Regions from separate parts of the Rossellomorea yichunensis genome, predicted to be linked through region 1. Evidence: a T-box and tRNA genes for the amino acid it is inferred to sense, from the RefSeq annotation. Region 1 holds a T-box; the other holds one or more tRNA genes.
What was found. A T-box is a leader RNA that pairs with one kind of tRNA and senses whether it is charged. The one in region 1 lies ahead of RSX31_RS10080 (valine--tRNA ligase), so its partner is inferred to be a tRNA-Val.

Region 1 (16,417 bases):
AAGCTTCAAGTCAGGGATGAAGCGATTGTCGATATTGTTCGCTATTACACAAGAGAAGCAGGCGTGAGAAGTTTAGAACGCCACCTTGCAGCCCTTTGTAGAAAAACGGCGAAGATCATTGTCTCCGGTGAGAAGAAGCGAGTCGTGATTACGTCCAGTAATATTGAAGAGTTCCTGGGGAAGAAAAAGTTCCGTTATGGTCAAGCGGAAATAGAAAACCAAATCGGGGTTTCAACAGGTCTTGCTTACACGACCGTTGGCGGAGATACTTTGCAGATCGAGGTATCCTTAGCCCCTGGTAAAGGGAAGCTTGTGCTGACAGGTAAATTGGGAGATGTCATGAAGGAATCCGCTCAGACGGCATTTAGTTATGTTCGTTCGAAAGCGAAAGACCTTGGGATCGACGAGTCATTCCACGAGAAACATGATATTCACATCCACGTTCCTGAAGGAGCAGTCCCAAAAGACGGTCCTTCAGCAGGGATTACAATAACAACGGCACTGGTATCAGCACTGACAGGTAAATACGTCAATCGTGAAGTAGGAATGACAGGTGAAATGACTCTGAGAGGAAGAGTACTTCCAATCGGAGGAGTAAAAGAAAAAACATTAAGCGCTCATCGTGCTGGCATTAAAACGATTATCCTTCCCAAAGATAATGAAAAGGATATTGACGATATTCCTGAAAGTGTAAGGGAAGAATTAACGTTTATCCTTGTATCCCATATCGATGAAGTCTTAGAGAAAGCATTAGTAGGTGAAAAGAAGTGAAAGTAAATCAAGTTGAGCTAGTCATCAGTGCAGTCAGGCCCGAACAATATCCTGGGGATATTCTTCCTGAGTTTGCATTAGCGGGACGCTCGAACGTAGGGAAATCCTCATTCATCAATAAAATGATCGGTCGTAAGAGCATGGCAAGGATTTCATCCAAGCCGGGTAAAACCCAGACGCTGAACTTCTATAAAATAGAAGAAACCCTCTATTATGTGGACGTGCCTGGATATGGTTTTGCCAAAGTATCCAAAACAGAACGGGAAGCATGGGGGAAGATGATTGAAGCATACATCACTTCCCGTGAGCAGCTGAGGGCGGTTGTCCTCATCGTGGACCTGCGCCATGCGCCAACCAATGATGATGTGATGATGTACGATTTCCTCAAGCATCATGAGCTTCCATGCATCGTCATCGCCACGAAAGCCGACAAGATCCCAAAAGGCAAATGGCAGAAACACTTAAAAGTAACAAGAGAAACGCTAAATATGGACAAAGAAGACGATCTCATCATGTTCTCTTCCGAAACAGGCCTTGGAAAAGACAAAGCCTGGGACGCCATCAAGTCGTATTATAAATAAGTCTTAAAAAGAACCGGTTTCCACATATATGGAGATTGGTTCTTTTTTTATGACCAAATAGTGACAGCACCACTATAGCTTAAAAGTAGTATAAAAGAGGGTCTACAGAAGTCCGTATAAGGTTTTTTGACCTATAACACCAAAGCATATGAAAGGAAATAAAAGGATAGAGACGCATATGTACCTGTAAATGAGCTGAATCCGTTTCATCCACTAAAATGGAAAATTATAAGCTGTGGAAGCTATATTTGAATTTTGAGAATTTTCTCTTTTGTTGATAAAATTATGAAAGATTAAAAATATTACAAGCTACATAAGGGGGACTCTAGCCAGTGAAGAATTGGAAAAGCCTAGTCTTGTTAGTCATTTCTGTGCTTCTTCTATCAGCCTGTGGCGACAAAGCCACAACGGAAAATGGTGCGAAGTTAGTAGAGGAAGGCAAATTCATTTATGCAGCTTCAGGTGAATTCAAGCCATTCAGTGTAACAAATAATGATGGAACCATGTCAGGTTTCGATATTGAAGTGGCAGAAGCCGTTGCGAAAGAAATGGGTCTTGAACCTGAACAGAAGAAATTTAAGTTTGCAGGAATTGTAGAAGGAGTGAAATCGGGTCGTTTTGATGCAGCGGTTGCCAGCCATACGATCACGGATGAGCGCTTGAAGGAAGTAGACTTCTCAACTCCTTATTATTATTCCGGCCCGCAGATTTTCGTTCGTCCGGACAGTTCTGTAGAAACGCTGGATGACCTGGAAGGAATGGAGATTGCCGTTTCAAAGGGATCTACTTATGCAGAGACTGCCCAGGGAGTAACGGATAATATTCAACAATATGATAGTGACGTAGTCGCATTAGAAGCATTAAATAAGGGCAAGCATGATGCCGTTATCACCGACTTCATTACAGGCAAAGAAGCGATTGCTGCTGATTTGAATATCGAAGCGCGTGAGCTGATCGGCCGCAGTGAACAAGCCATCGCTGTAAGCAAAGAAAATGAAGCGTTACTGGATGAAGTCAATAAAGCTTTAGAAACATTAAGAGAAGACGGAACGCTCAAGAAAATCAGTGAAAAGTATTTCAATACAGATATCACATCAGATCCCGAAGAAGAGTAAAGGCAGCATGACACAGAGCGAATGTGCTTCTATGCGCATTCGCTTTTTGTCCGTTATTTACACGGATTGAATAGACTGGAGGGAAGTTCATGCACTTTTTTGAAACGTTAACAAGTACATATGATGTTTTTCTTAAAGGGATGTTATTAACATTCCAATTAACCTTTGTATCTGTTCTGATTGCGATTGTGATTGGTTTGTTTTTCGCTTTTCTCAAGATTTCCGGAATCAAGCCATTGGAACTTTTAGCGGATTTATATATTTTCGTAGTACGTGGAACACCATTGATTGTTCAAATCTTTATTTTCTACTTTGGATTAACCTCATTAAATATCTCAGGCTTCTGGTCTGTCGTAATGGGACTTGCCTTCCATAACGGGGCCTATATCGCCGAGATTTTCCGTGGAGCCATTCAGTCCATTGATAAAGGACAAATGGAAGCGGGACGGTCCCTCGGGATGTCTCTCGGGTTGTCCATGAGAAGAATCATTCTTCCACAGGCATTCAGACGGGCCCTGCCGCCACTGGGCAATCAGTTCATCATTGCATTAAAGGATTCATCTCTTGCATCATTCATCGGGATGTTCGAATTGTTCAGTGTGGCAACGACGCTTGGTTCCAACAACTTCGATTACATGACTTACCTGCTCGTTGTAGCGATCTATTATCTGGTACTGGTACTGGTATTCTCAACGATTGTCAATATCATAGAAAAACGGATGTCGGTTAGTGATTAATAAAGATGCGGGAGGGATGAGTGTGAGTCAGGAAATGATTAAAGTTGAAAAATTAAATAAATCCTTTGGTGATTTACATGTATTGAAGGACATTGATATCAGCGTAAAGGAAAGTGATGTGGTTTGCCTCATTGGAGCCAGTGGATCAGGGAAGAGTACATTGCTCCGCTGCTTAAACTTCCTGGAACTGAAAGACAATGGAAAGGTTGTCATCGAAGGCGATGAAGTCAACCAGGATACACATGATTTAAATAAAATCCGTCAAAAAGTTGGAATGGTGTTTCAACATTTCTACCTTTTCCCTCACAAAACGGTCCTGGAAAATGTGATGGAAGCACCTGTTTACGTAAAAGGTGTTCAGAAGTCCCAAGCAAAAAAGGATGCGAAAGAATTATTAAAGAAGGTTGGACTTGGGGATAAGGAAAATGTATACCCATCCAAGCTATCCGGTGGACAGAAACAGCGTGTGGCCATTGCAAGGGCACTTGCCATGAAGCCTGAAATCATGCTCTTCGATGAACCCACCTCTGCACTGGATCCTGAATTGGTCGGAGAGGTTTTGGCAACCATGAAAGAGCTTGCTTTAGAGGGGATGACGATGGTCGTCGTGACCCATGAAATGGGATTTGCCCGCGAGGTAGCCGATTGGGTCGTGTATATGCACGATGGCAGGATCGTGGAAGTGGGACCTCCCCAGGAATTGTTCAACGCTCCAAAAGAGCAGCGGACGAGAGAGTTTTTGGATTCAGTCCTCTAATAGTACGTACAAAAGCCCGGAGCAAATTCCGGGCTTTTATTATGGATTATTCAGGACTATTTTTTCTTTATAAACAATAAGTAGACACCGATTCCAATAATGATAATCGGCCAGAATTCCCATGCAGTCTCCACATTTCCTCCTATGAAACCAAACCATCCCACCACTTTGTCATAGAATAAGAGAATAATAGAAAGGGTTAAAAAGAGCACCCCTTGAAATAGCCCTGCTCTCGTTTTCTGGTACCTGAGCAGAAAACCCAATGCAATGATCAGAATGAAAGTCCCCATGTGATCCGGCCAGATTTCGAGTTTATTGACAACATGAAAGTGGAGACCGAATCCAACGAGAATCGTACCCGGTAATATCGCTTCATAATCTCTCCCGCCATATCCCTGTCCGAGAAAAGCAAATCCAACAATCATCAGTAAAGTTGGCCACGTGAAGAACTCCTGAAACAGGACTATGTTCGCTTGTTGTAAGTAAAAGTATGCCCCAAAGCCGATTAAGATCATTCCTGGGAAAATTCTTTGTTGTTGTTTCATACTCTTCCTCCCGTATCTTTTAATACTAAATGTTTTAAATGCTGTTTTTTCAGGGAAAATAATACATACTAATGATAATAAGCCCGGATGTCCAGGCGAAAAACCTTTCCATTACTTGATTCTTTAGGCTTGTTTTGGTACCCTACATTAGTAGGGAATGTCGAAATATAGAAGATTTTTTTAGAATTGAAAATGCTTTCATGCACATTCTTTATTAATCTTAAATGTATATGATGAAATGAATGTTTTGCAAGTATCGGAAGAAGCATGCCTTCTTTCCTTTATAAATGTATCATACTTAGGTTTCAATTTCTGTTCACATTTTGGTGTCGGGAGCTTTTTAGGACATGTTATAATAAGAGTAATGATTTTAGTTGGGGGTGTAGTGCATAGCATGTATACAATAGTCGTTGGTTTGAATTACAAAACGGCCCCTGTTGAGATTCGTGAGCGTTTATCATTCAATGAAACTGATCTTCCTTTCGCTATGAAGGCTTTGAAGGAAAAGAAGAGCATTCTGGAAAATGTGATTGTTTCTACATGTAATAGAACGGAAGTCTATGCAGTAGTGGATCAGCTTCATACAGGTCGTTATTATATTAAAGATTTCTTATCTCAATGGTTCGATATAGATAAAGAGGAGTTCACGCCTTATCTTTTCATTTATGAACAAGAAGGAGCGGTCGAACACCTTTTTAAGGTTGCGTGCGGATTGAATTCAATGGTGTTGGGGGAAACCCAGATTCTTGGACAGATTCGTTCAAGCTTCCTGAATGCACAGGAGTCAGGTGCGACTGGTACAGTATTTAATCATCTGTTCAAGCAGGCAGTGACGGTAGCGAAAAAGGGTCACTCTGAAACAGATATTGGTTCCAATGCTGTGTCTGTCAGCTATGCAGCCGTTGAATTAGCTAAAAAAGTATTCGGCAGCCTGGAGAAAAAGCATGTTCTTATTCTTGGTGCCGGTAAAATGGGAGAACTTGCGATCCAAAACCTTCATGGCAGCGGAGCCACTAAAGTGACGGTCATCAATCGTACGTTTGAAAAGGCTCAAACCTTGGCAGACCGTTTCAGTGGTAATGCCAAAACATTGAAGGAGCTTCAATGTGCCCTTGTAGAGGCGGATATTATGATCAGTTCTACCGGTGCAAAGGATTTTGTCATTACAAAAGAAATGATGTCACATGTGGAAAGCATGAGGAAGGGACGTCCTCTTTTCATGGTGGATATTGCGGTACCTCGTGACCTGGATCCTTCCATCGGAGAATTAGAAAGTGTCTTCCTTTATGATATCGACGATTTAGAAGGCATCGTTCAGGCGAACCTGGCTGAGCGAAAGAAAGCCGCTGAGGAAATCGAAATCATGATTGAAGCTGAAATTGTAGCTTTTAAAGAGTGGTTGAATATGCTTGGAGTTGTTCCGGTTATTTCAGCACTGCGACAAAAAGCACTTTCCATTCAAGCTGAAACGATGGAAAGCATTGAACGGAAAATGCCCGACTTAACTGATCGGGAGCGAAAAGTGTTAAATAAGCATACGAAGAGTATAATCAATCAGTTGTTGAAGGATCCGATCCTTCAAGCGAAGGAATTCGCAGGACTTCCTGATGCTGAAGATAAACTGGATTTATTCATCAATATCTTTAGTATTGAACAACAAGTGCAAGAGCAGAAACAAGTGAAAGCAGCCAATGAAAAGACTGAGAGCGATCTTAAGCTTGTACCACAACCTTCTTTTCAAGCATAAGTGAGGTTATTGTCTATGTTTGAACAAACGATGACTAGGCTGCATGAACTTATGATTGTTCTGTATGCTATTAGTATTCTCTTTTACTTTATAGATTTCTTAAACAAAAACCGGAAGGCGAATCTGTTTGCCTTCTGGTTACTTGCGATTGTTTGGATCCTTCAAACAATCTTTTTATTTCTATACATGATGAATACAGGCAGGTTTCCAGTCCTCACCATCTTTGAGGGACTTTATTTTTATGCCTGGGTCCTCATTACACTATCACTTGTCATCAATCGATTATTAAGAGTGGATTTTACGGTGTTCTTTACAAATGTACTGGGATTCATCATCATGGCGATCCATACGTTTGCACCGGTACAGGTTGAGTCACGGGCGATGGCAGAACAGCTCGTATCTGAATTATTGTTGATTCATATTACGATGGCCATCCTTTCGTATGGGGCATTTTCACTATCCTTTGTGTTTTCCTTGCTTTACCTCCTGCAATTTAAACTTTTGAAGGAGAAAAAATGGGGACAAAGGTTATGGCGGATCAGCGATTTGTCCAAACTTGAAAAGATTTCATATATATCGAACTCCATTGGTGTAGCCATGCTTCTATTGAGCTTGATACTGGGGCTGCAATGGGCATACATCAAACTGCCGGAATTCCTATGGTATGATCCGAAAATAGTAGGGTCATTCATTCTATTAATTTTATATAGTAGTTATTTATATCTTCGCATTAAAAAGAACGTATTTGGTAAATCTTTAGCTTTTCTTAATGTTGCAGCCTTTTTGATCATTTTAATTAACTTTTTCTTGGGTAGTAGGTTGTCTTCATTTCATTTCTGGTATTCATAAGTTTTCAGGAGGTCATTATGAGAAAAATCATTGTTGGATCGAGACGAAGTAAATTAGCACTGACACAAACAAATTGGGTGATCAATCAGTTGAAAGCACTGGATCCCTCTTACGAATTCGAAGTGAAGGAAATCGTTACAAAAGGGGACCAGATCCTTGATGTCACCCTGTCAAAAGTCGGCGGAAAAGGCTTGTTTGTAAAAGAAATTGAACAAGCGATGATGGATAAAGAGATCGATATGGCCGTTCACAGTATGAAAGACATGCCTGCGGTCTTACCTGAAGGATTGACCATCGGATGTATACCGATTCGCGAGGATCACCGAGATGCGTTCATCAGTAAAAATCATGTGGCGCTTAAAGACTTACCTGGCGGTGCAATCATAGGAACGAGCAGTCTGCGAAGAGGGGCACAGATTTTATCCGTTCGTCCGGATCTTGAAATCAAATGGATACGTGGAAATATCGATACGCGCTTATCGAAGCTTAAAAATGAGGATTACGACGCGATCATCCTTGCAGCGGCAGGGTTATCACGTATGGGCTGGACATCAGATGTTGTAACGGAATTCCTTGATCCAGACCTTTGCCTGCCTGCAGTCGGTCAAGGTGCGTTATCCATTGAATGCAGGGAAGATGATTCTGAGTTGCTGGAGCTTCTTCAGAAGTTTGCGTGTGTTGAGACGACTGAGACCGTTACGGCTGAAAGAGCGTTCCTTCATAAAATGGAAGGCGGATGCCAGGTGCCGATTGCAGGATTTGCTGAGCTGAAAGACAATGGGGACGTAGCTCTAACGGGGCTTGTAGCTTCACCTGATGGAAAAACGATTTATAAAGAATACATGGTGGGACCAAATCCTCAGCAAGTAGGGGAGAAAGTCGCTGAAAGCTTAACAGACCTGGGAGCCAAGGCTTTAATCGATCAGGTGAAAGAGGAGCTAGATCAATAATGAAGGGTAAAGGGCCTTTAGAAAACATAAAGGTTTTGATTACTCGCGGAAGTGAGGGATCCAGTGAAACGGCTTCCCTCATTGAAGACGTGGGAGGGGTTCCGATTGTGGTGCCGCTCCTTCATTTTCAACCTCATGAAGATGAGTGGGAAACGAATCTTCACACAACCATACATACGTACGAATGGATTATTTTCACAAGCAAAAATGGAGTAAGATTCTTTCTACAAGCATTGAAACGATTACAGCTCGATTTATCTTCTTTTTCCGGGAAGTTTGCTGCAGTCGGAAGTAAAACGGAACAATATTGCAGGAAATATGGGATTCCTGTTTCCTTCGTGCCCGATCATTTTACAGGAGATGACTTTGCAGACGAATTCATTTCGAAAGTGAAGCCTTCAGGAGACGTTCTGATCCCCAAAGGGAACCTGGCAAGAAACGTCATTGCTTCAGAGCTGGCCTCTGCAGGGGTATCCTGTCAGGAATGGATCGTCTATGAAACCGTCCTTCCAGAAGGGTGCATCGGTCAGTTGAAGGACATCATTGAAAAAGAACAACTTGATATCATTACGTTTACCAGCTCATCAACGGTTCATCATTTTATGAAGGTGGTCAATCAGTACAATCTTCATGATAAAATCGGGGACATACCCATTGCCTGCATTGGTCCCATTACAAAAAATACGGCTGAAAAGTACGGATTACATGTAAAAATTTGTCCAGGCATTTATACTGTAAATGAAATGGTAAACGAAATGAAAGAATTTATCACGAATAGACCATCAAAATAAAGCTTTATTTACTTAGGAGGTTTACACATGAAAGACCTGCATTTTAACCGTCATCGCCGCCTGCGTCAATCAGATCATATGCGTGCGTTAGTAAGGGAAACTCATCTAAGAAAAGAAGATTTAATTTATCCACTGTTTGTAGTTGAAGGGGAAAATATTAAGAATGTCGTTCCTTCCATGCCAGGGGTTTTTCACATTTCCCTGGATAACTTAAAAGCGGAAATGGATGAAGTGGTTTCCTTAGGTATCAAATCCATCATTTTATTCGGTGTTCCAGCTGAAAAAGATGAGGCAGGAACCCAAGCATATCATGACCATGGAATCGTCCAAAGAGCAACCCGATTTATGAAGGAACATTATCCTGAGCTTGTCGTCATTGCCGATACTTGTTTATGTCAATATACGAGCCACGGACATTGTGGAATCGTTAAAGATGGAAAAGTACTGAATGATCCTACGCTTGATTTATTAGCAAAAACGGCGGTAAGCCAGGCTGAAGCAGGAGCTGATATCATTGCTCCTTCGAATATGATGGATGGATTCGTTGCAGCAATCCGCCACGGATTGGACGAGGCCGGCTATCATGATGTGCCGATCATGTCATATGCCGTTAAGTACTCTTCAAGCTTCTATGGTCCATTCCGTGATGCCGCACACTCTACTCCGCAATTCGGAGATCGCAGAACGTATCAGATGGATCCTGCCAATCGCCTCGAAGCGTTAAGAGAAGCACAATCGGATATAGAAGAAGGCGCAGACTTCTTAATTGTCAAACCTGCCCTTTCCTATTTAGATATCATGCGGGAAGTGAAAGACCGTTTTAATGCCCCTGTTGTCGCTTATAACGTAAGTGGAGAGTACAGCATGGTGAAAGCAGCGGCTCAAAACGGCTGGGTAAACGAACAGGAAATCGTAATGGAAAAGCTGACAAGCATGAAACGTGCGGGTGCAGACCTTATTATTACGTATTTCGCAAAAGATGTAGCGAATTGGTTATCCTAAATGGTGGAAAGTTCCTGTAAGGATGACGAAAAGATCACTAAAGGAGGAAACCGGAATGCGTTCATATGAGAAATCGAAGCAAGCGTTCAAAGAAGCAGTAAAACTGATGCCTGGCGGAGTAAACAGTCCTGTACGGGCATTCAAATCTGTAAAGATGGATCCTATTTTCATGGAAAGAGGAAAAGGAGCTAAAATTTACGATATCGATGGAAATGAATATATTGACTATGTTCTATCCTGGGGACCACTCATTCTTGGGCACAGCAATGACCGCGTGGTGGAGTCCATTAAAAAAGTAGCGGAAAACGGGACAAGCTTCGGTGCCCCGACAGAGATTGAAAACAAACTTGCCGAATTAGTCATTGAAAGAGTTCCAAGTATCGAAGTGGTCCGTATGGTGTCCTCTGGTACGGAGGCGACGATGAGTGCCCTGCGTCTTGCGCGTGGATACACTGGACGCAATAAAATCCTCAAGTTCGAAGGCTGCTACCACGGTCATGGAGATTCCTTATTAATCAAGGCAGGATCAGGTGTTGCGACTCTCGGATTGCCCGACAGCCCTGGTGTACCTGAAGGCGTAGCAAAGAATACGATTACGGTGCCTTATAATGACTTGGAAAGCATCCGTTATGCCTTTGAACAATTTGGTGATGACATCGCTGGTGTGATCGTAGAACCTGTTGCAGGTAATATGGGTGTCGTTCCACCTCAGCCGGGCTTCCTGGAAGGCCTTCGTGAAATAACGGAAAATCATGGTTCTCTGCTGATATTTGATGAAGTCATGACTGGATTCCGTGTCGGATACGGATGTGCCCAAGGCTATTACAATGTAACTCCGGACTTAACTTGTTTAGGAAAAGTCATTGGTGGAGGTCTGCCGGTAGGTGCATACGGCGGTAAAGCTGAAATCATGGAAAGAATCGCTCCAAGCGGTCCGATTTATCAAGCCGGAACCCTTTCAGGGAATCCATTGGCCATGACGGCAGGATACGAAACACTGAGCCAGCTGACTCCTGAAACATACACAGAGTTCGCACGCAAAGCAGACCTGTTGGAAGAGGGCTTAAAGAAAGCGGCAGAAAAGCATAACATCCCTCACAGAATCAATCGTGCCGGTTCCATGATCGGGATCTTCTTCACCAATGAAGAAGTAACCAACTACGAAGGTGCGAAATCATCAGACCTGGAGATGTTTGCCGATTACTACCGTGAAATGGCCCATGAAGGAGTATTCTTACCACCTTCCCAATTTGAAGGACTTTTCTTATCTACCGCTCATACAGATGAAGATATTGAAAAGACCCTTGAAGCTGCTGAAAAAGCGTTTGAAAAGATTAGTAAGAAGTAATGATGATAGCCGATCCTTTTTATAGGGATCGGCTATTTTTTTACGGAAGCGGGGATGGCAGGAGTGTGTCGAATATTGTAGAACAGCCGATATCTTGAAAAAACGGTCGATAAATCCATCTGAAGGTCGGTAAATCAAAATAACGGTCGATAAATCAAAATAACTGTTGATAAATTAAAAGAACGGTCGATAATTCCAAACGACCAACATCAATCCGAAACACACCCCGGTTTCTAAATCAAAATCCCCACACTACCCACAACTTTTCGTTTTCCTATCATATTCCTCCTTTTCAGTTCATAAAGTGATAATGGCATTGTTTACTATTTCTTTGTTTGGAACCTGAAAGGAGGAATTTCTTTTGTCACAAGAACAACAATCGTGTTTGCGATTTTCCTTGGAAGAATCAATTTGGTTTAAAAAAGGACAGGAAGTTGAAGAATTGCTATCTATCTCCTTAGATCCTCATATAACGATACAAGAGCAAGAGCAGTATGTACTTATCAGGGGAAGCCTTGATCTTTCCGGTGAATATTTACCAACCTCACCGAGGGATGAAGAAGAGGATGAGTTTGAAGCGGGTGGTAAGTTTGTCCAAATAGTTGAAAAGAGGGAAAAAGGTGAGTATGAATTTGTCCACCGTTTCCCGGTCGATGTGACGATTCCGAAAAATAGAATTGCCAATCTTGGTGATATCGACGTGTTCGTGGAGTCATTCGATTATATGGTTCCTGAGAATGCTTGCTTAAAATTGAATGCCGATCTGACGATTACAGGGATTTATGGAGAACAGCAGACGCACACTCCCCTTGAAGCTGAATTTAGCAGAGAGGAAGATTACGAGCCGCTATACCGTTCGAGTGCAGTTGCTGAAGTAGAAGAGGAAACAACCGAAGAAGAAATAGAGACAGAGGAAGAGCAAGAAGAAAGAGAAGAAGTATACGAGTATGAGAACTACGACGTGGAAGAATTAACGGCGAACGTTGAAGAACAGGAGGAAGAAGAGGATTCTGCAGACGACGAGTACCAGCCGTTTAATCTGGAAGGTCGGACACCGCCATCTGAAGAAGACGATGAGATACCTGTACAGATTCAATACGATGCTCAGCCTGCTCATACCTTTGAGGAAAATTATTTCCGAAAAGAAAACGTGTTTGAAATGCCACAGCATGAACTGAGCGAGTCATCTGAAGAACAGCCGGCTGCACCAAAGACAGCCTACACACCGCCTCCTAAATATAATCAGCAGGAGGAGGAAGAAGAGTCCTCTTCATCATCCGCAGTAGAAGCAGAAATGGAAGATAGCGAAGAAGAGAAGGATGAAAAGAAAAAGACTAAAGGTAAAAAGAAATATGAGAGCATTTCCCTTACCGATTTCTTTGCGAGAAAAGAAGAGGAAAGGGGTGCAACATTAAGGGTATGCATCGTTCAAGAGGGAGAGACGCTGGATTATATAGCAGAAAAGTATGATCTGACCATTCCTCAGCTATTGAGGGTCAATCAGCTTGAAGCCAATCAAGACGTCTATGTAGGGCAGGTTCTATATATCCCGAAAAGCGAATTTGTCTTCAAGGGTTAAAAAAGGAATATAGCAAGGTCGCTCCCATCTGAGAAGAGCGCAATTGCAATATAGAAGGAACTACGGGGCTGACACCAAATTCATTGGAGTTAGTCCGTTTTTTTTAGAAAAGTAATCTTAGAAGGTGAGAGGTATGGTACAAACGCTGGAGGGATTAAAGCCTGTCTTACAACCTTATGGTGTCGAACCCCATTTTGTTGAGAATTACGGGAAGATTTCCAAAGTATTCTCCAATAAAGGGACACTTGCTGTAAAGCAGCTGACCGCCCAAACTGGAGTTGATTTTGTCAGGAATGTACAGATGTTGTTTCAAAGGGGCTATAACCGTATCGTACCGATCTATCCGACATTGGATGGGCGCTATGCGGTGTGGAACGATGGGCAGTTATATTATGTCATGCCCTGGCTCTTGAACCAGGAAAGGGAAGATCAATTTGAAAAGCATCAGAAAATGTTCCGGGAATTGGCAAGACTTCATACTCTCTCCTCTCAAGAAGTAAAGATTGATAAAGAAGAGAGAGAATCTCATTACGAGCAGCTGACATCCAGATGGGATAAAGAACAGCAGTTTCTCGATGAATATGTGGAAACATGTGAAAGGACAACGTATATGTCTCCTTTTCAATTCCATTTTTGCATGTACTATAAGGACGCTTCCCAGGCACTGAAATTTTCCCGGAAAATGCTGGATGAATGGTATGAGGAAACGAAGGAGCTTGAGAAGGTCAGAACGGTCATTACACATGGAAAGATATCGACGGAGCATTTTTTATTCGATGAGAGAGGCATGGGGTATTTTCACAACTTTGAGAACTCAAAAATGGCATCACCCTTCCATGACCTGCTGCCGTTTTTGTCCAGAACATTGAAAACCTATCCTAAGTATTATGAGGAATGTATCGAGTGGCTAACCACCTATTTTCAGCATTTTACCGTCCGTAATGAGGAGCGGCTCCTGTTCATGAGTTATTTGGCTTATCCAAGTTCTGTCATCGCTGTGGTGGAAAAGTATTTTCATACAGCGAAGGATAAACGGAATGAACGGAAATCTCTTAAGAAGCTGCAACGGCATTACTGGCTTCTGAAAAACACGGAATACGTGGTCATGCGTTTAGATGAAATGGAAAAAAAGAAGCAGGAGCAGGCGGCCGAGGCAGAATGAAAAAAGGACTGGCGAAGTCCACATTTCGTCAGTCCATTAAATCCAATCGAAATAAATGGCAAGGCCTATACCGATAAAAAGAGTTAAAAGAAGGACATCAAAAGTGGTGGGAAGCAAAATGGTCCGGACCCCTTGAAAGATCGTAAAGGGTATGATGAATTGCTTACATATTAACCGGGCGTTCCCCATCCATTTCTGCATGGTGTATTGATTGATTTTCTTCATATTCGTCCACTCACTTTCCTGGGTATATTCACTACTTTATTCTATGAATTGAGAAAAAGAATGGTGCATGAGTAGGCGAAATGAATATTTTCATGGAAAATTGGCGATAATGATTGACGAAAGTTTATCTTTTCCTATACTATAATGAGTAAATAAATAATACCTGAAAAGCAATGAACAGGAAGAGTACATTGATCCTTACTTTCAGAGAGGAAAATCATTAGCTGAGAGATTTTCTACGTTAAGACAATGGAAGGTCGCCTGAAGAGCTGTTTCTATGAATTTCAGTAGTAGAAGCCGGTTAAAAGCCGTTATGATCGTCGAGAGTTCAGGAGGCTTATTTCTCCTGAGAAAAAAGGTGGTACCGCGAATGGAATCCTTCGTCCTTTTCATAGGACGGGGGATTTTTTTATTTTTTTTAGAAAAGTGTAGTTATTCGCACTACTATAGGAGGAAAACAAATGGAAACTCAAGATCAGCAATTATCCATGCCGACAAAATATGATCCCAATGCCATTGAGCAGGGCAGATACAAATGGTGGCTGGAAGGTAAATATTTCGAAGCCAAAAACGATAAGGAGAAGGAGCCGTACACAATTGTCATTCCTCCTCCGAACGTAACAGGAAAACTTCATCTTGGTCATGCTTGGGACACAACGCTGCAAGATATCCTGACTAGAATGAAGCGCATGCAGGGTTACGATGTATTATGGCTGCCGGGTATGGACCATGCAGGGATTGCGACACAGGCAAAAGTAGATGAAAAACTTCGCAATCAAGGCATTTCACGTTATGACTTAGGTCGTGAAAAGTTCGTAGAAGAAACATGGAAATGGAAAGAAGAATATGCTGAGCATATCCGTCAGCAATGGTCTAAGGTTGGATTAGGCTTAGATTATAGCCGTGAACGTTTCACGTTGGACGAGGGCTTATCGGAAGCTGTACAAAAGGTATTTGTAGACCTATATAACAAAGGCCTGATTTACCGTGGTGAATACATCATCAACTGGGACCCGGCAACGAAAACGGCCCTTTCCGACATTGAGGTTATTCACCAGGATATACAAGGTGCATTCTATCATATGAGATATCCGTTGGCTGATGGAAGTGGTCACATTGAAATTGCCACAACACGTCCAGAAACGATGCTTGGTGATACGGCAGTTGCGGTTCACCCGGAAGATGATCGCTACAAACATTTAATCGGCAAAAACGTTACCCTTCCAATCGTGGGACGTGAAATTCCGATCGTAGGAGATGACTACGTTGATATGGAATTCGGTTCCGGTGCAGTGAAAATAACGCCTGCTCACGATCCGAATGACTTCGAAATCGGTAATCGTCACAACTTAGAACGCGTTCTTGTGATGAACGAAGACGGAACGATGAATGACAAGGCGGATAAATACCAAGGCATGGATCGTTTTATGTGCCGCAAAGAAATTGTAAAGGACCTACAAGAAGCAGGAGTTCTATTCAAGATTGAAGAGCATATGCATTCAGTCGGTCACTCAGAAAGAAGTGGAGCGGTGGTTGAGCCTTATCTATCGACTCAGTGGTTCGTTAAGATGGATCCTCTCGCAGAAGAAGCGGTAAAACTTCAGCAGGAAGAGAATAAGGTCAACTTTGTACCTGATCGCTTTGAAACGTCTTACCTGCGCTGGATGGAAAACACGCGAGACTGGTGTATTTCCCGTCAGCTTTGGTGGGGACATCGCATCCCGGCCTGGTATCATAAAGAAACAGGCGAAATCTATGTAAACAACGATGCGCCGAAGGACATTGAAAACTGGACACAGGAAGAGGATGTACTGGATACATGGTTCAGTTCAGCTCTATGGCCGTTTTCAACGATGGGTTGGCCGGATCTGGATGCAGAAGATTTTAAACGCTATTACCCAACGAATACACTTGTGACCGGCTACGATATTATCGGTTTCTGGGTATCGCGCATGATCTTCCAAGGACTGGAGTTCACAGGAGAACGTCCATTTAAAGACGTACTGATTCACGGACTCGTTCGGGATGCAGATGGACGCAAGATGAGTAAGTCATTAGGTAATGGTGTAGACCCGATGGATGTCATCGAAAAGTATGGTGCAGATTCCCTTCGCTACTTCCTATCTACAGGCAGCTCGCCGGGGCAGGATCTTCGGTTCTCCTTTGAGAAAGTAGAATCTGTTTGGAACTTTGCGAATAAGATCTGGAATGCATCACGCTTCGCCCTTATGAACATGGACGGAATGACGTATGACGAA
Region 2 (16,417 bases), on a different contig from region 1:
TACGCAAGTCAGCAAGGTCAGGGCGAATCAAAAGAAGCACCAAAATTTGAAGAAGTTAAACCTCAAATCAAGACTCAGTTAGAACAACAGAAAAAACAAGAAAAACTTGTGCAACATGTAGAAGATTTAAAGAAAAATGCTAAAGTTGATATTAAAATCTAAAGCTCCATCAAAGAAAGCCACCTGCAGATAGGTGGCTTTCTTATGTTCTATTCCCCAGATGTTTTTCTCTGCTCACAAAGGGTATGGTATAACAACGAATTATTAAGGGAGGATGATGGAAAATGACGAAGAGGACCAATGACAACCCTGAACAAATCAATAAAGATCATGACGGCATTCTCGATCAGCATGAAAGTGAACAAAATGTGGATCCAATTCCCCTCGATGACTTAAAAAAAGAGCAGCGGGACGAGAAAAATAAGCATCATACGAAAGATGACTCATCAAGCAAAGAATAATAAGGTAATCGAAAGCCCTGTGGGATTCCCACAGGGCTTTCGTTCTTCTTATTTAGATAACCAATCTGTATGGAATGTTCCTTCTTTATCCACACGCTGATACGTATGAGCACCAAAGTAATCACGTTGGGCTTGAAGGAGGTTGGCAGGAAGTGACTCTGAGCGATAGCTGTCATAATACGCTAAAGCACTCGCAAGACCTGGTACAGGGATACCTAACTTAATGGCTGTAGCCACCACTTCTCTCGCTTCCTCCTGATAGTTTTCAACGATTTCCTTGAAATATGGATCCAGTAGTAAATTCGTCAATCCCGGTTCACGATCATAGGCTTTCTTGATTTCTTCCAGGAAGCCTGCACGGATGATGCACCCACCTCTGAAGATCATGGAAATTTCGCCGGGCTTCAGGTTCCAGTTATATTCATCGGAAGCAGATTGGAGCTGGGCGAAACCCTGTGCATATGAGCAAATTTTGCTTAAATATAACGCCTTGCGAATCATTTCGATAAACTCTTCTTTGTTACCGGAGAACTCCTTATTTCTTGGTCCTCTTAAGATTTTACTTGCCTTCACTCTTTCTTCCTTCATGGCAGAGATGAAACGGGCAAATACAGATTCAGTTATGATCGATAATGGTACACCTAACTCCAGTGCAGAAATACTCGTCCATTTCCCTGTTCCTTTCTGCCCTGCTGTATCCAGGATTACGTCAACAAGGGGTTTTCCTGTTTCTTCATCCACCTTTGTGAAAATATCCGCCGTGATTTCAATCAGGTAGCTGTCTAGCTCCCCGGCGTTCCATTCTTTAAATATCTCATGTAGCTCTGTTGCGCTTAAACCCAATACATTTTTCATAAGATAATACGCTTCACAGATAAGCTGCATATCACTGTACTCAATTCCATTATGGACCATTTTCACATAATGGCCAGATCCGTCCGGACCGATATATGTACTGCATGCATCGCCTTTTACCTTTGCCGCAATTGCTGTCAGGAAAGGCTCGACTAAATCGTATGCTTCCTTCTGACCGCTCGGCATGATAGCAGGACCGTATAAAGCGCCTTCTTCTCCACCTGAGACACCTGCACCGATGAAGTTGATTCCTTTTTCACCAAGTTCCTTATTACGGCGAACCGTATCTTCAAAGTATGTGTTTCCTCCATCAATTAGAATATCTCCCTGATCTAAATGAGGAAGCAATGATTCAATCGCTTTATCGGTAATATTACCGGCTGGAACCATTATCAATATTTTTCGTGGTGTTTCTAATGACTGGACAAACTCTTTTACATCGTGAGTACCGACCATTTTTTTATCTGGATGCTCTTCAAGTACTTCTCTTACCTTCTCATCAGACACATCATAAATGGAAACGGAATAGCCTCTGCTTTCGAAATTCAAAGCCAGACTCTTCCCCATCACTCCGACACCAGCTACTCCTATTTGTTGTTTATTCATATATTTATCATTCCTTTCACTTCGGGTAATAATATTTTCACCGTATATATTATAATACGAAATAATTTTCCGTGGTGGAATTTTATGAAATAATATTTTTTTATTTCATGAAGTAGGTTAAAATTATTTTCATGAAGATTTCGCTTAGAGGAGGTTTCCCCTGCATGAAAGAGGATAAAGTACAGCATTGTTTACCTCGTATCCGTTCCTATTACTCTCAATTCAGTGAAAAAGAAAAGATGATTGCAGATTTTATTATTGCTAATCCAGAAAAAATTATCCACTCCACTATCAGTGGTGTAGCAGAAGAACTGAACGTTGCAGATGCTACAGTCTTCCGTTTCTGTAAACGCCTGGGCTTTAAAGGCTACCAGGCAATGAAGATTTCCCTTGCATCCGACCTGGTGACACCTATAAAAGATATTCATGAAACAATCAATGAAGAGGACTCTGAAGGTGTTATTGCCCAAAAAGTGTTCAGGTCCAATATCAGGACATTAGAGGATTCTTTAAGCATGCTGAACGAGGAAATGTTTACGAAAGCTATTCGAGGGATGATAAGTGCCAGAAGAATAGAATTTTATGGTACGGGTGGATCGGGGTTTGTTGCCATGGATGCGCATCATAAGTTCCTCAGAACAGGCATGACCACTACTGCGTACAACGATTCCCATATGCAGCTGATCTCCGCTTCACAATTGACCGATGCTGATGTAATCGTCTTTATCTCTCATTCAGGATCGAACAAAGATTTATTGGAAGTATTGGACGTAGCGAAGAAAAATCGGGTAACGACCATCGCCATTACTCACTTTGCCAAATCACCTTTAAGCATCGGGGTCGACATTCCTCTATTTACAGTTTCTCAAGAAACCGAATATCGATCTGAAGCACTTGCTTCAAGAATCAGTCAGCTTAGTATTGTCGATGCCCTCTACGTTAACACCATGATGAAGAGAAAAGATCTATCCAAATCTTCCCTGCAAAAAATGCGTGACGCGATTTCCATTAAGAAAATATAATTGTAAAAAGGGACGGACCTTTTCAGGAGATCCGTCCCCAATCATTATTTCGGATACTTCAGTGCATTCTTTTCCAACTTCTCATATACTTCCTTTTCTAAGTCGATATCCATTTTATCAGCCAGCTGGACTAAATAAATCAGGACATCAGCCATTTCTTCTTTAATATTTTGACGTGTCGCTTCCACTGCTTCCCGGCTTGTTTTCCATTGGAAATTTTCCAGGAGTTCATTTGCCTCTAATGAAATGGAAATGGCAAGATCCTTTTCATTATGATTGGCATCCCAATTTCGTTCATCCCTGAACTCAATGACTTTTTCATACATTTGTTTCATCTACTCTCTCCCATTTCCCTTTGATCATTTACCGCTTCTTTACTATATCATGGGTGGAAAAAGGAATGTACGGTGATATTATGATTCCAGTCTTTCAAGGCGGAAATATCTCACCAAGTGTGTGTCTTTCCCTTTCTTACCAAGGATAAAGATGATTCACAGGTTAAGAATAAGAATGTACTGACTACTTACAAATGGGAGGAACAACGTTGACTAATAAAAATGATAATCGTGAACGAAAAAACAAATACCCAAACAATAAAAAAAGCGATACTGAATTCTCGAAAGAACTCAATATCCGCAGTGAAGTGACGAAGAAGGATTTAGGAAAATAAATTTTAGAGAATGTGAAGGCTGCTTTTTATAGCGGCCGATTTAATTGAGACATAATGGAAAGACAACCATTAATTTTTCAATATATCACCGGTTACTTAAATATCTCCATAAAAAAACAGACTCACGAATGAGTCTGTTTTTGGAGTTGTAAAGTTAGATTATGCTTTACGTACGTTAGCTGCTTGTGGTCCACGAGCACCTTGTTCAACGTCGAAAGATACTTCTTGACCTTCGTCAAGAGATTTGAAACCTTCACCTTGGATCGCTGAGAAGTGTACGAATACGTCGTCTCCACCTTCTACTTCGATGAATCCGAAACCTTTTTCTGCGTTAAACCATTTTACTTTACCATTTTCCATGTTTGTTGCCTCCTAAAGTGCTTTACACACAATGTATTACTATTCTTGCGATATCAGGTGAAAAATCAAATCTTGTTCTTCCCTCGTATACCGGACAAAAATAATTCTTCTATAGAATAACAGTAATGAAACAAATAAGCAAGTTCTTCAACGAGAAGTTTTGAAAGTCAGACCTCTGACATAACCTTCCCCCATCAAATGGTCTTTGGATATGACTAACCATTACTACGTTCATGCACGTTAAAGCGCTACCATTATATTTATCAAGATTTATCATTAATGGGACTCTAAAATGAAGGGTAAACTATGGTATAATGAGAGAATATGAAAGGGAGTGCCCAATGAAATCCACAAAAAATCGGTTTAGTAATGGCGCAATGGTTACGATAAAGGAAACTGGCGAAACAGTGACAATATTGAAATGGCAATACGTAAAAAATATGAAACGATACTCATACATCGTAAAGGAACATCCTGGCACGTTTTATTTTGAGGAAGAATTAGAAGTCAACTAAAAGAAGTGATCATATCTTAATATGATTTTGGCAAGGACTCTTACATGATCTCCAACAGAGTCCTTTTTACTTTGAAGGACAAGTCGGCGCAGGCCGTGTAACTTTGAGAATCCGTTATAAAGATTGATTTACATATTAAAGAAGAAGAAAGCCTGCATCTTTTAAATAAGATGCAGGCTTTCTTTATGTATGACCTGTGAGGGATTCGAACCCACGACCCCTTCCCTGTCAAGGAAGTGCTCTCCCACTGAGCTAACAAGTCGCGATGGAAGGTATATATTAAATTATAGTCATGATAAGAAAAATGTCAATCATTTTTTGTTCTATTCATTTATATTCTGGGAATTCATGTATAAAGGAACATTCGTTCGCATATACTGTGAGTACACTTCCTGGAGAGGAGCCCACAAATGAATACGGTATTACAGCGCTCATTCATGGACCAACGCCCCATTGAAATTATCTATATGACTCCTGAATCCATTTGTACGAAAAGAAAAATCATCGTTAAAAAAATTGATGGGGATTTTATTCTGGCCTATTGCTTACTACGAAAAGATTTCCGCAAATTCAGACTACATGATATTTTGGCCGCTTATCCTCTTCTTCCTTATAAGAAACGAACCATATCCTAATTGGAAACTAAAATACGTGAGGCTGACCTGGTAAAGGGTCAGCCTCACGTATTTTTTTTATGCTGTTGCTTTCTTTGGTGTTTTGTCTTCTCTTTTAATGAAGAATTGTAACGCAAGCATAACAGCAAATAATACTAAACCAATGATGTCTGTGCTTCCCTCCGGATAGATCAGCATTAAACCGGCTGCTACACAAAGGAAACGTTCAATCACATACACTCTTCTGTACCAATACCCAATCATTCCTGCCCCTATGGCCATCATTCCGGTTATTGCCGTAAAGACAACCCATAATAATCTCGGAATGGTTGTATCAATCATCAGCAACTCAGGTGACAGGACGAACATATACGGAATAATAAAGGCTGCAATCGCTAATTTAGCAGAATTGACCCCGGTCCGTATTGGCTCTCCCCCTGACACCCCGGCGGCGGCAAATGCTGCAAGGGCCACCGGCGGCGTGATATCTGCAATGATACCAAAATAAAAGACAAATAAGTGAGCCGCTAACTCAGGTGCACCTAACAAGATGATCGCCGGTGCAGCGATTGTGGACGTGATTACGTAGTTGGCCGTTGTCGGTGATCCCATACCTAGTACAATCGATGCAATCATCGTAAATACCAGAGTCAGGATTAGTTTACCTTCTGATGAATTTGTTAGATCAGCAGCAAGATCAACTAACCCATTCGCAAGTGTCAGCCCTAACCCCGTTTTTGTCACTACGCCGACAATCATCCCTGCAGCCGCAGTTGCTACCGCTACAGAAAGCGCAGTACGTGCACCGTCTACGAGTGCGTCAACTGCATCTTTAAAGCCAATCCTTGTCTCTTTTCGAATCGCGCTAATCACGACCGTAGCAACAATTGACCAAAGTGCTGCACGCATAACACTCATACCGCTCACTAATAAAATAATGACTGTAAGAATCGGCATTAATAAGTAGATTTTCTTTAAAACTTCTTTACGATTAGGCATCTCTTCGTCCGAAAGACCGCGAAGACCGATTCGCTTCGCTTCAAAATGAGTCATAATCCAAATTCCTGTAAAATACAAAAGAGCAGGAATGGTGGCAGCCTTTGCGATATCCCAGTATGAGATGCCTCCAATGAATTCAACCATTAAGAATGCTGCAGCTCCCATGATTGGCGGCATTAACTGACCACCCGTTGAGGCCGCTGCCTCTACTCCACCTGCAAACTCTTTACGATAGCCAAGCTTTTTCATCATTGGAATGGTAAAGGAACCAGATGTTACAACGTTTGCAACGGAGCTCCCGCTGATTGTTCCTTGCAGGGCACTCGAGAAGATTGCAACCTTAGCAGGACCACCAGTGCGTTTACCGGCAATGGCAACAGCTAAATCATTAAAATATTGCCCTACGCCTGTTTTAACGAGGAAGGCCCCGAATAATAAGAATAGGAAGATGAAGGTTGCTGAAACATATAGTGGCGTGCCAAGGATCCCTTCACTGGTAAAGAACATCGTCTTCACGATATCGTCCCAATCATATCCCCTGTGCGCAAGGAATCCAGGCATCAATCGACCATAATACATATAGAGAATGAAAGCAGATGCGATAATCGTGATGGGGAAACCGACTGCACGACGGGTTGCCTCCAATACTAAGATCATCGCAGCAAAACCAACATAAAAATCAAGTGATGTCATAATGCCGACCCTGCTGACAATGTCATCTTGCATAATCGGCCAGTATGCACCAATTCCTACAGATATGACAGAGAGAACGACGTCATACCATGCCACTTTATCTTTTCGCAGATTCTTTTTCCTGGCAGGAAAAAGAAGAAAGACAAGTGACAAAGCAAACCCTAAATGAATCGATAATAATAATTGTCTAGGGATGAATTGAAAGATCGATGCGACTAATTGAAATAATGAAAATGCTAATAGACCATAGAAGATCACCCATTTAAACATTCCATGGTGCAGCTTTCTCGTTGATGATTCAGGATCATATTTTTCTAATAATTCTTGTTGTTGTTCAGAGGTTAATGATTCAAATTCTTTATCTTTTCCCAACAACGGTCACTCCTTTCCACTGATCATATAGTGTTTGTTTCTTTAAATGCATTCGAACGACAGACCCTTTATCGAAATAACCAGCTAAAGGATAGACTTTATCACCCAATATGAGTCGATGATTGGCAACCACTTGTCCGATTCGAATATCAATGTATGGAAACACTTTATTCATATTTGAAATTAAGTACTTTCCTTCTTCTGTCCTCTCGAAGGTTTCATTACCTTCTGCATTTGCAGGCATACCAATTGCAGTATCCTCATAAAGCAATTTTGTCTGTTGAATTTGGTTTGTAGATTGGCGGTAAAACTCTTCTACTTCTGAGAGATGAATAGAATGAGTGTAACGAACCGAAAATGTATGATTTTCAGGAAGTCTGAAAAGGACAGGATCACCTTCAGTACTCCTCGGCTCGATTACCAGGTATGTTTGAAAGGGAATAAAGATGATGAATAACAGAACAAGAATAATGAGAATTGTTCCTATGAATGAAATTTTCTTCATAACAAAGTCCCCACCATTCCATTTATTGCTGCTGTACATAACATTTTTTTTGCCTATACCAAAACAAAAGAATAGACCGTTTTACGCGGCCTATCCCTTCGTCCATCTGCTGGTGTGGATCTATTCCATTGAAACGCCTTTTTCATCAAAGTATTTCTTCGCACCAGGATGTAATTCAATTCCCATACCTTTTAGTCCATCTTCAGCCTTGATTAACTCACCTTTAGCATGAGTGATTGCATCTGTATTTTCAAAGATGGCTTTTGTAACATCATAGATTACATCTTCGGAAATATCAGCATTTGTTACTAGCATTGCACGAACCGCAACGGTTGTAACTGCCTCATCGACTTTACTATACGTCCCTGAAGGAATTTCATCCTCAGAGTAGTATGGATATTTCTCGATCAGTTCACTGATTTTACCGGATTCAACCGGAACGATTGTGATATCTTCCGTTGCTGCCAATCCTTCAACCGCTCCGGTTGGAGTACCTGAAGTAATGAAAGCCGCATCGATTGTTCCATCCTGGATACCAGTAGTTGAATCGTCAAATGATAGATTACGTGCTTCTAAATCTTCTAGCGCAATTCCGTGAACCTCCAGGATTTGCTTCGCGTTCAGTAAAGTTCCAGAGCCGGCTTCACCGACAGAAACAACTTTCCCTTTCAGATCTTCAACGGACTTGATACCAGAATCCTTTGTTGTAACGATTTGAATCGTTTCAGGATATAGTGTGGCAATTCCTCTTGCGTTTTCTACTTTATTATCGCTGAACATTTCAGTTCCTTCAGATGCATAAGATGCGATATCGGTTTGTGTAAAAGCGATTTCAGTTTTACCATCTTTAATGGCCGCCATATTTTCAGCCGATGCCCCTGAAGTAGAAGCAGAGGATTTGATTCCTGTTTCGTCTTCAATGATCTTAGCGAATGTTCCGCCTAACGGGTAATATGTACCCCCTGTTCCACCTGTAGCAATCCCAATGAAGTCAACCTCTTTGTTACCTTCACCCTCAGATGATCCTCCACCTGATCCGCCGCCACATGCAGCAAGAATGACAGATAGAACTAGAAGTAGTGCAGTGCTTAGATAAAAACTGCGTTTTTTCATATTCTAATTCCCCCTATTAAATTTCTACTTTACCGAAATAATTGTAACACAGTCTGTAACAATCTTGTCAAATCAAATACATAAAATTTTAACAATTTTTATAAAAAAACCATTCTAGATCCATTACACACTGATTTAAATCTGTTGTACGGCTTGTTCTTGTCATGTCAATTATTTTACAAATGTATACAAAATGTATAAAGCGGTTACATTACCCCAATCATTTTTTCTTCCCCGACGCATGTTTGTCCACAGTAAAAAGACTGAAGAGGAATTATTCATCTTCAGTCCACCTGTTATATATCAGATAATGAGCTATCCAATCAATTCCTCATCCTCAAATTTCATCTTATCTTCCTCTAAAATATTTTCTTCACGGTCCCGTAGGCTATGTGCAATTCTCGAAGAAGCATTTGCCGCAATACTTGCGACGATATCATCTAAAAAGGTGTGAACACCCTTCCCGTTCTTCGTATCCAGGTCACGGATGATACCGATTTTATTTTTATCCAAATGACCAAAAGTGGTAACAGCGATGCTTCCATATCCTAATGCTGCACCTAAAGCAATGGTCTCATCTACTCCAAACAACCCTTCATCTGTTTCTACAATCGATTGAAGTGGTTCGGAAAGCTTCTTCTCTTCAGCAAGTTGATCCAGTTCTACCCCTACAAGAATCGCATGCTGAATCTCTCTTTTTAACAACACTTTCTTCACACTTTCGATACAATCTTCCATATTTAACTCATGATTATATGGATACTGCATTTCATAGACGATTTCAGCAATATCTTCTATAGATACGCATCTATCTTTCAGCCTCTGTAATGCAGCTTTCGTTACATCCCTTGAATGTACAGATTTATTCATTGAGATACCCCTTTCTGGACTGTCCAAAAACTTACATGAATTATATCATTCTTTTGAATTTTCGTATTGCAATCCGCTTTAGGGAATTATCGAGAAGAATATGATACAATCTTTCTGTAAACGTTCACACTGATTATAGGAGGCTATCGTCATGACAACCGCAAGAGGAACTGTAACCGAATTAAACCTCTTTAGTAAAGAACTGAAAAAAGAGATTAAGATGCTTGTATACCTGCCAGCTACTTTTTCTCCCCTCTATAAATATTCTCTACTGATCACCCAGGATGGTAAGGACTACTTCCAGCTAGGAAGAATACCTCGACTGGCTGATGAACTTCTCGAAAATAGGGAAATAGAAAACATGATTATCGTGGGAGTTCCATATAAAGATGTTGAGGACCGGAGAAGAAAATACCATCCACATGGTGAAGAAAATGATGCTTACATTCGCTTTTTAGCACACGAGTTGGTCCCATATCTGGACGAGCATTACCCAACTTATCATATGGGAATGGGACGTGCCCTGGTTGGTGATTCATTAGGAGCCACAGTCTCATTGATGACTGCATTAAAATACCCAAATACATTTGGCAAGGTTCTTCTGCAGTCACCTTTCGTGAACGAGAAAGTGTTGGAAGCCGTAGAAAACTTCTCACAACCTCATTTGTTAAGCATTTACCATATCATCGGTAAACAGGAAACAGAGGTAAAAACGACGGACGGCAAAGTAAAAGACTTCTTAAAGCCAAACCGTAAGCTTCACGAGACATTCGATCAAAAAAGATTCTCTTCCTTTTACGATGAGTTCGACGGAGATCATACATGGAAACATTGGCAACCCGATTTGAGACGTGCTTTGAAGATGATGTTTAACTAAACCCCGAATAGGCAAGGGACCGCCCTTGCCTCTCCTTAAATGAATGCAGGGAGCTATCGAATCACTTTGATAAATGGAGATCCTATCCGTTCGCCCTATATTAAATTTTTGAAAAATTTGCTATACTATACATAATACAAAGATAGTTAAATAGAGGAGGATTGAAGAAAATGAATTATGGTATAGTCATTTTCCCATCGAAAAAGCTGCAAGATATCGCAAACTCTTATAGGAAACGTTATGATCCTCATTATGCATTGGTTCCACCACATTTGACTTTAAAGAATGTATTTAGTGCAGATGATGATCAAATCAAGGATATCGCTAATAAATTAAATGTTATTTCAAAGAAATACGATCCCTTCAATTTAAAAGTGTACAAAGTAAGTTCTTTTCAGCCTGTGAACAATGTAATCTATTTCAAGGTGAACTCCACTCCTGAACTGCAAGGGTTACACGATGACATGCATAGTCAAAACTTCATGGGTGACGAGCCGGAATTCGCTTTCGTTCCTCACATAACTGTCGCACAAAAGCTTTCAAATGATGAACACTCCGATATTTTCGGATCATTGCGTATGCTTGGAATCGATCATGAAGAAACCATCGACCGATTTCACTTGTTGTATCAATTAGAAAACGGCTCTTGGACAGTTTACGAAACCTTCCGTTTAGGAAAGGAAGAGTAAGAGTTGAAAGTCGAAGTTGCAAAAACAGAAGATCAGATCCAAGAGGTATTCAACATAAGAAAGACAGTGTTTGTGGAAGAACAAAAGGTTCCACTTCAAGAAGAAATCGATGAATTCGAAAATGATTCCACTCATTTTGTCCTTTACGACCAAAAACATGCTGTAGGTGCAGGCCGTTTCCGTATTCTTGATGGACTTGGGAAAGTTGAAAGAATATGCGTTTTAGAATCCGTCAGGGGAAAAGGAGCTGGGCGTGAAATCATGCTTGCCATTGAAAAATATGCGAAGCAAGAGAACTTATCCCAATTAAAGTTAAATGCACAGACATATGCAATCCCTTTTTATGAAGGCTTAGGCTACAAAGTTACATCTGATGAATTTCTGGACGCAGGAATCCCTCATAAAACAATGAAGAAGGATATTTAAAAGGAACAAGTAATTAAGCAGAACTGCTTAATTACTTGTTCCTTTTTTGTTTCCTGCAAATCATATTAAGAAGTATATTACAATATCAACTCGTCGATAATGGGAAAGTGTATGGGAAGGGGGATCCTCATGGGAATCACGTCAATTGCCATCGAGTTAATCGTAGGATATTTTGCCTTATTGATTCTTACAAAAATACTCGGTAAAACTCAAATCACTCAAATATCTGCCTTTGATTTCATTTCAGCATTAATTCTTGGTGAACTTGTAGGGAACTCCCTTTATGATGGAAAGATCACTGTACTTCCAATCCTTGCTGCCATTTTTATTTGGGGGAGTTTGATCTTTTTCACAGAGTATTTCACCCAGAAATCCCGAAGGTTTCGACATATGTTGGAAGGTACACCTGCCTTAGTCATCAATAAAGGGAAGATCAACTTCGATGAGCTGAAGAAAAATCATTTAGATCTGAATCAACTGCAGCATCTACTTCGTGCAAAAGATATTTTCTCAGTAAGGGAATGTGAATTTGCCCTTTTGGAGTCTGACGGTACGCTGAGTGTGATTAGAAAACCGCTTTATGAAATCGTACAGCGTCAAGACCTTAATATACCTGCAAAAAATGCTTCCCTTCCACTTTCTTTAATTCTGGATGGAGAAATCGTTTACGATAATTTAAAGCTTGCCGAACAAAGGGAGGATTGGCTTTTAAGCGAAATAAAAAAACAAGGCTTCCTCTCCTCAAAGGACGTTATGTATGCTGAATGGGAAGAAGGAGAAAGCCTGTTAGTACAAGGTTATTAGTGGGGCTTAATGATGAATTCATTGTTACTGATCGTGAACGATAAGAGTTTTTTTCGTTCAAGACTTGTAAGATAAGCTGTTACCGAAGTTCTGAACAAAAGCCATTGCCCTACATTTGATACAGTTATTTTGTGTAGATTCAAATACTCTTTCATGATCTTTTCAAAAGCAAAGCCTTCTTTACTTTCATTTACTAATGTCAGAAGAGAATTCATACGTTCTTCATGAAGATCGATATTCTCCTGAACTGTTTTCACAAAGTTTTCTTCATAATCCCCGTGTCCCGGAATCGCTCCTTTGCATGGTATGTGAAGGAGTTTTTCTAATGAATCCAGTGTTTGATCCGCATCGATGATAAACGGGATGACATGCTTTTCCAACGTATCCCTGCCAAAATAACTGTCCGCCGCATATAAAACATCATCAACAAGCAGACCTACCTGACCATATGAATGACCCGGTAAGTCAATTACTTCAAAAGTGAAAGGACCAATACTATTCTCACCAATCTTCAACACATCATCAATGACCACTGATTGTCCTTCAAGAAACTTATTTCTCATATCATTTATGGGATTAGCTCCATTAAATAGATATATCGGTTCCAGGATCGAATTCTCAATGATCGCTTTTTCAAGTTTTGGAGCAAACAATGAAGTCCCTTGTTTTTTCTTCAGGAAGTGAGCTCCTCCAAAATGATCTGCGTGGGCGTGGGTGATGACACAAAAATCCAAGGGCAGCCCTTCATTGGATAAGATTTTGATCACTTTCTTCATGGAAGAATCATCCAAACCACTGTCAATAAGAAGGCCCTTTCCTTCTTTAATGCAGTATCCAATGGTAACGCTCCCTGTAAATGCATAGCAATGCTCGGAAAGGTTTTGTAATTTCAAGTCATTACCTCCAAATATGTAAGGGACCCGATATCCGCAGTTAATTAAAAGATCCCATAAAGAATGCTCCTTTTGGGATCATCAACCTAAAAAAGCCCCTAAAACTTCTTTATACATATTCGTTAAAGTGCTTTCCTTTTCCTGTTAACCGCGCTAATAATGTTGTTGGGACGGATGGTTTAGAGAGTGCTTCATATGAAGTTTTGCGTTGATTTGATTGAAGTACATGATAGGACGATTCTGCTTCTTCAGTATTTGCTTGATTATTATTTTTCATGGGCTTTACAGCTTGCACGGGGAAAAAGGTAAACGGATGTTTTTCAACTTTTATTTCTCGTTCCTGATACTGTTTATACTGATGGTGAGGAATTGGAGCAATGTATCCCATTTTCTTTACCTCCTTGGTATTAGTTACCCATATGGGGTTGATCCTTAAACTTTATTTAGGCTTTATAGATTCTAAGGGCTGTATCTATTTTGTTGATATATGTACCATTTCTGGATGAAAGTCTAATCACTTTTCCACCCTAAAAAAATAGGAGAATTAACATAAAGTACGTGTTGTAACACACCTTTATGTCCATTCTCCTTTATTTTTTATAACTTTTATTTCTTCCCCTTGTTTAACATATTAGAGATGGTTCCAAAGTCTAATTGCTTTCCATCGTTCACAATCGACTGTACAATCTTATTTTCCATTTCCTTGTTTACTGGTTTATTGGCAATTTTAGATACTCGTTTTATGACGCTTCTAACGGTTGCTTCATCTTTGAAGTTTGCATTTTGTAATGAGTTCGCAAGCTCTAACACTTCGTTCATGTTTACGCCTGTCTTCTTCTCTAAATTCTTAAAAAAGTTATTATTCATTTCCATCACGCCTCCTTTTAACTATAAGCATCATATGTTAAAAACCCAGGAGCGTGATTATGAATTGATTTTTCTGAAGGTTTTACATGTTATTCTGTAATTTAGATTCACTATTAAAAAAATAGCTCTCTTTCGTTAATCTTGTTGCTATCTACACAGAGAAAGTAAGGCAGATGAGCAGCCTCATTGGGGTCTCACCCAATGGCATTGCATATCTTGCAAAAAAAGTAAACTTGAATTAGTGGTAGTGTGAAAACGTGACCGTTCCTTTCCGCGGGGAGGAAGTCGAGCCTCTATTTCCCGCAGGAGTCAATTGCCTTCCGCTACAATCCACTCTGTGCTTCTAATTTTGTCTTCCTAATAACGGATAGACAAATACAAAAAAAGCTCCTATAGTGATTATGTTAGCGTTTGTTCAAAAAACAAACTACCTACAAAGGAGCACAAATTTAACCTTATTATGATAGGTCAAAAATTAGTTAATTAGTAAATGTTTATCGTTATTACCTACCGTGGATTTAGCTTGTTTTATGACACTTTTTAACTCTGTCACAAAAAATCTATGAAAGATGGTGAGGGGAACTGCGCAGACTCCTGCGGAAGTACGGTCGTGCCGAGACCCCGTTCGGCTAAGCTGAGGAGGCTCGGCCGAACGCTAGCTGTAAGCGAAGCAGTTCCCCTCACCATCCAGCACTCTCTGATTGACAGAGCCCGGGCAGACCATATGTAAAATCAACAATCATTGTGAAAAGAGCCTAAAAACAAAAAGACAAAATCTCTCTAATGAGGATTCTGCCTTTTGTACCCCTTTCTAACAGAAGCTTGCTCCAACGATAATCAAGAGAATGAAAAGCACAACGATCAATACAAATGTTGAGCCATAACCGCCGCCGCCATATCCACAGCCACCGTATCCATATCCATACATATAATTTCACCTCTCTTTTACCTTTAGTCTCTTATAACATATGTATAGAGAGATCATTACGTATGGGCTTTTGGAGAATTTATTGTGTGTTTGTCCAATTGTACAGGTCGAATGTCAGGTTTCCTTCACGGTCAAGTTGGGCAAGAAAAATGGATTCAACTTGCAATTGTCTTTTGGCCAGTTCTTTTTGTAACCAGGGCAGGGGAAATCCTACTTCTCGCAGAGCCTCTTCATCTATTTCCCCATCTGAAATGACTGCTTGTGGAGGAGTGGACATTTGTGAGATCTTAAATACATCTTCTCGAACAAGCGGCCTTTTTTCTCTTTTGAGCAGAACACTTAGATCTCCGTTGGTATCCAATGACGCGAATTCCACATCTGCAGCTCTGAAAACGTCTTTCTTTCTCAATTGCTCAAGCAGTTCATCGACGGAATACTGTTCCTTCTTTAAAGCCTTCTCATCAATATTTCCATCCTTTATGAAAACTGTCGGCTTTCCCTCGGCGAATCGTCTAAATCGAACGCTCTTAAGAGAAAGAAAGGAGAAAATGAGTGGAAAGGAAAACCATAAAAAGATGCTCATCAGTCCTTCACTTAAAGGGAGGCCCAGATCCATGGAAAGTGTCCCTGCAATGCTCCCAACCGTGATCCCTGTAATGTATTCAAAAAATGACAATTTAGATAACTGCTTCTTCCCAAGTAACTTGGTTATTGCAAATAAGGAAAGTAAGATAAATATACTGCGTAACGCCACCTCTAAGTATTCAGGCATCGTTCTTCACCTCTATCATCCTTTTGGTTTGAAAAGGAGTGCCCCAATAAAACCGAATATGATCGCCGACGAGATCCCTGAGCTTGTGACTTCAAACATCCCGGTAAGGACTCCCACTATCCCATGTTCCTGTGATTCCTGCATGGCACCATTGACCAGGGCGTTACCGAAACTTGTGATGGGAATGGTCGCTCCTGCACCGGCAAAATCAATGAGAGGCTCGTACAATCCAAACCCTGAAAAGACCGCCCCTGCCACAACCAGTAAGCTTAGTGTATGGGCTGGAGTTAATTTAGCAACATCAAACAGTAATTGACCAATCACACAAATGATCCCGCCTATTGTAAAAGCCCAAAAAAACATCGCTAACACTTCGTTTCCTCCTTTCATTTACATATATTCGATGGATACCGCATGAGCAATACAAGGAATTGTTTCTCCTTGCTGAAATGTCAATGGTGATAACAAGGCTCCCGTCGCCACAACCAAGATGCGTTTATATGTTC

Region 2: it encodes a tRNA-Val, which carries the amino acid that the T-box ahead of RSX31_RS10080 (valine--tRNA ligase) is inferred to sense. The anticodon was not compared.

The regions. Positions count from the first base shown of each region.
Region 1 covers NZ_JAVYAD010000003.1:433,716-450,132, forward strand. The annotation lists gene lon (endopeptidase La) at 1-771, shown strand, start outside; gene yihA (ribosome biogenesis GTP-binding protein YihA/YsxC) at 768-1,352, shown strand; gene RSX31_RS10015 (transporter substrate-binding domain-containing protein) at 1,685-2,467, shown strand; gene RSX31_RS10020 (amino acid ABC transporter permease) at 2,557-3,204, shown strand; gene RSX31_RS10025 (amino acid ABC transporter ATP-binding protein) at 3,221-3,961, shown strand; gene RSX31_RS10030 (LiaI-LiaF-like domain-containing protein) at 4,018-4,506, opposite strand; gene hemA (glutamyl-tRNA reductase) at 4,901-6,253, shown strand; gene ccsA (cytochrome c biogenesis protein CcsA) at 6,269-7,102, shown strand; gene hemC (hydroxymethylbilane synthase) at 7,120-8,052, shown strand; gene RSX31_RS10050 (uroporphyrinogen-III synthase) at 8,052-8,843, shown strand; gene hemB (porphobilinogen synthase) at 8,871-9,845, shown strand; gene hemL (glutamate-1-semialdehyde 2,1-aminomutase) at 9,901-11,193, shown strand; gene spoVID (stage VI sporulation protein D) at 11,555-12,772, shown strand; gene ysxE (spore coat protein YsxE) at 12,906-13,934, shown strand; gene RSX31_RS10075 (hypothetical protein) at 13,971-14,159, opposite strand; T-box leader at 14,324-14,550, shown strand; gene RSX31_RS10080 (valine--tRNA ligase) at 14,621-16,417, shown strand, end outside.
Region 2 covers NZ_JAVYAD010000001.1:297,578-313,994, reverse strand. The annotation lists gene RSX31_RS01625 (SurA N-terminal domain-containing protein) at 1-162, shown strand, start outside; gene RSX31_RS01620 (hypothetical protein) at 285-461, shown strand; gene gndA (NADP-dependent phosphogluconate dehydrogenase) at 510-1,922, opposite strand; gene RSX31_RS01610 (MurR/RpiR family transcriptional regulator) at 2,087-2,944, shown strand; gene RSX31_RS01605 (nucleotide pyrophosphohydrolase) at 2,989-3,279, opposite strand; gene RSX31_RS01600 (hypothetical protein) at 3,489-3,614, shown strand; gene RSX31_RS01595 (cold-shock protein) at 3,774-3,974, opposite strand; gene RSX31_RS01590 (hypothetical protein) at 4,316-4,489, shown strand; tRNA gene RSX31_RS01585 (tRNA-Val) at 4,680-4,751, opposite strand; gene RSX31_RS01580 (WYL domain-containing protein) at 4,900-5,124, shown strand; gene RSX31_RS01575 (TRAP transporter permease) at 5,182-7,167, opposite strand; gene RSX31_RS01570 (DUF1850 domain-containing protein) at 7,154-7,672, opposite strand; gene RSX31_RS01565 (TAXI family TRAP transporter solute-binding subunit) at 7,793-8,785, opposite strand; gene RSX31_RS01560 (phosphatidylglycerophosphatase A family protein) at 9,101-9,655, opposite strand; gene RSX31_RS01555 (alpha/beta hydrolase) at 9,807-10,532, shown strand; gene RSX31_RS01550 (YjcG family protein) at 10,703-11,221, shown strand; gene RSX31_RS01545 (GNAT family N-acetyltransferase) at 11,225-11,647, shown strand; gene RSX31_RS01540 (DUF421 domain-containing protein) at 11,777-12,451, shown strand; gene RSX31_RS01535 (MBL fold metallo-hydrolase) at 12,448-13,344, opposite strand; gene RSX31_RS01530 (hypothetical protein) at 13,454-13,732, opposite strand; gene RSX31_RS01525 (stage VI sporulation protein F) at 13,951-14,211, opposite strand; gene RSX31_RS01520 (YjcZ family sporulation protein) at 15,023-15,139, opposite strand; gene RSX31_RS01515 (DUF421 domain-containing protein) at 15,219-15,911, opposite strand; gene spoVAE (stage V sporulation protein AE) at 15,927-16,283, opposite strand; gene spoVAD (stage V sporulation protein AD) at 16,302-16,417, opposite strand, start outside.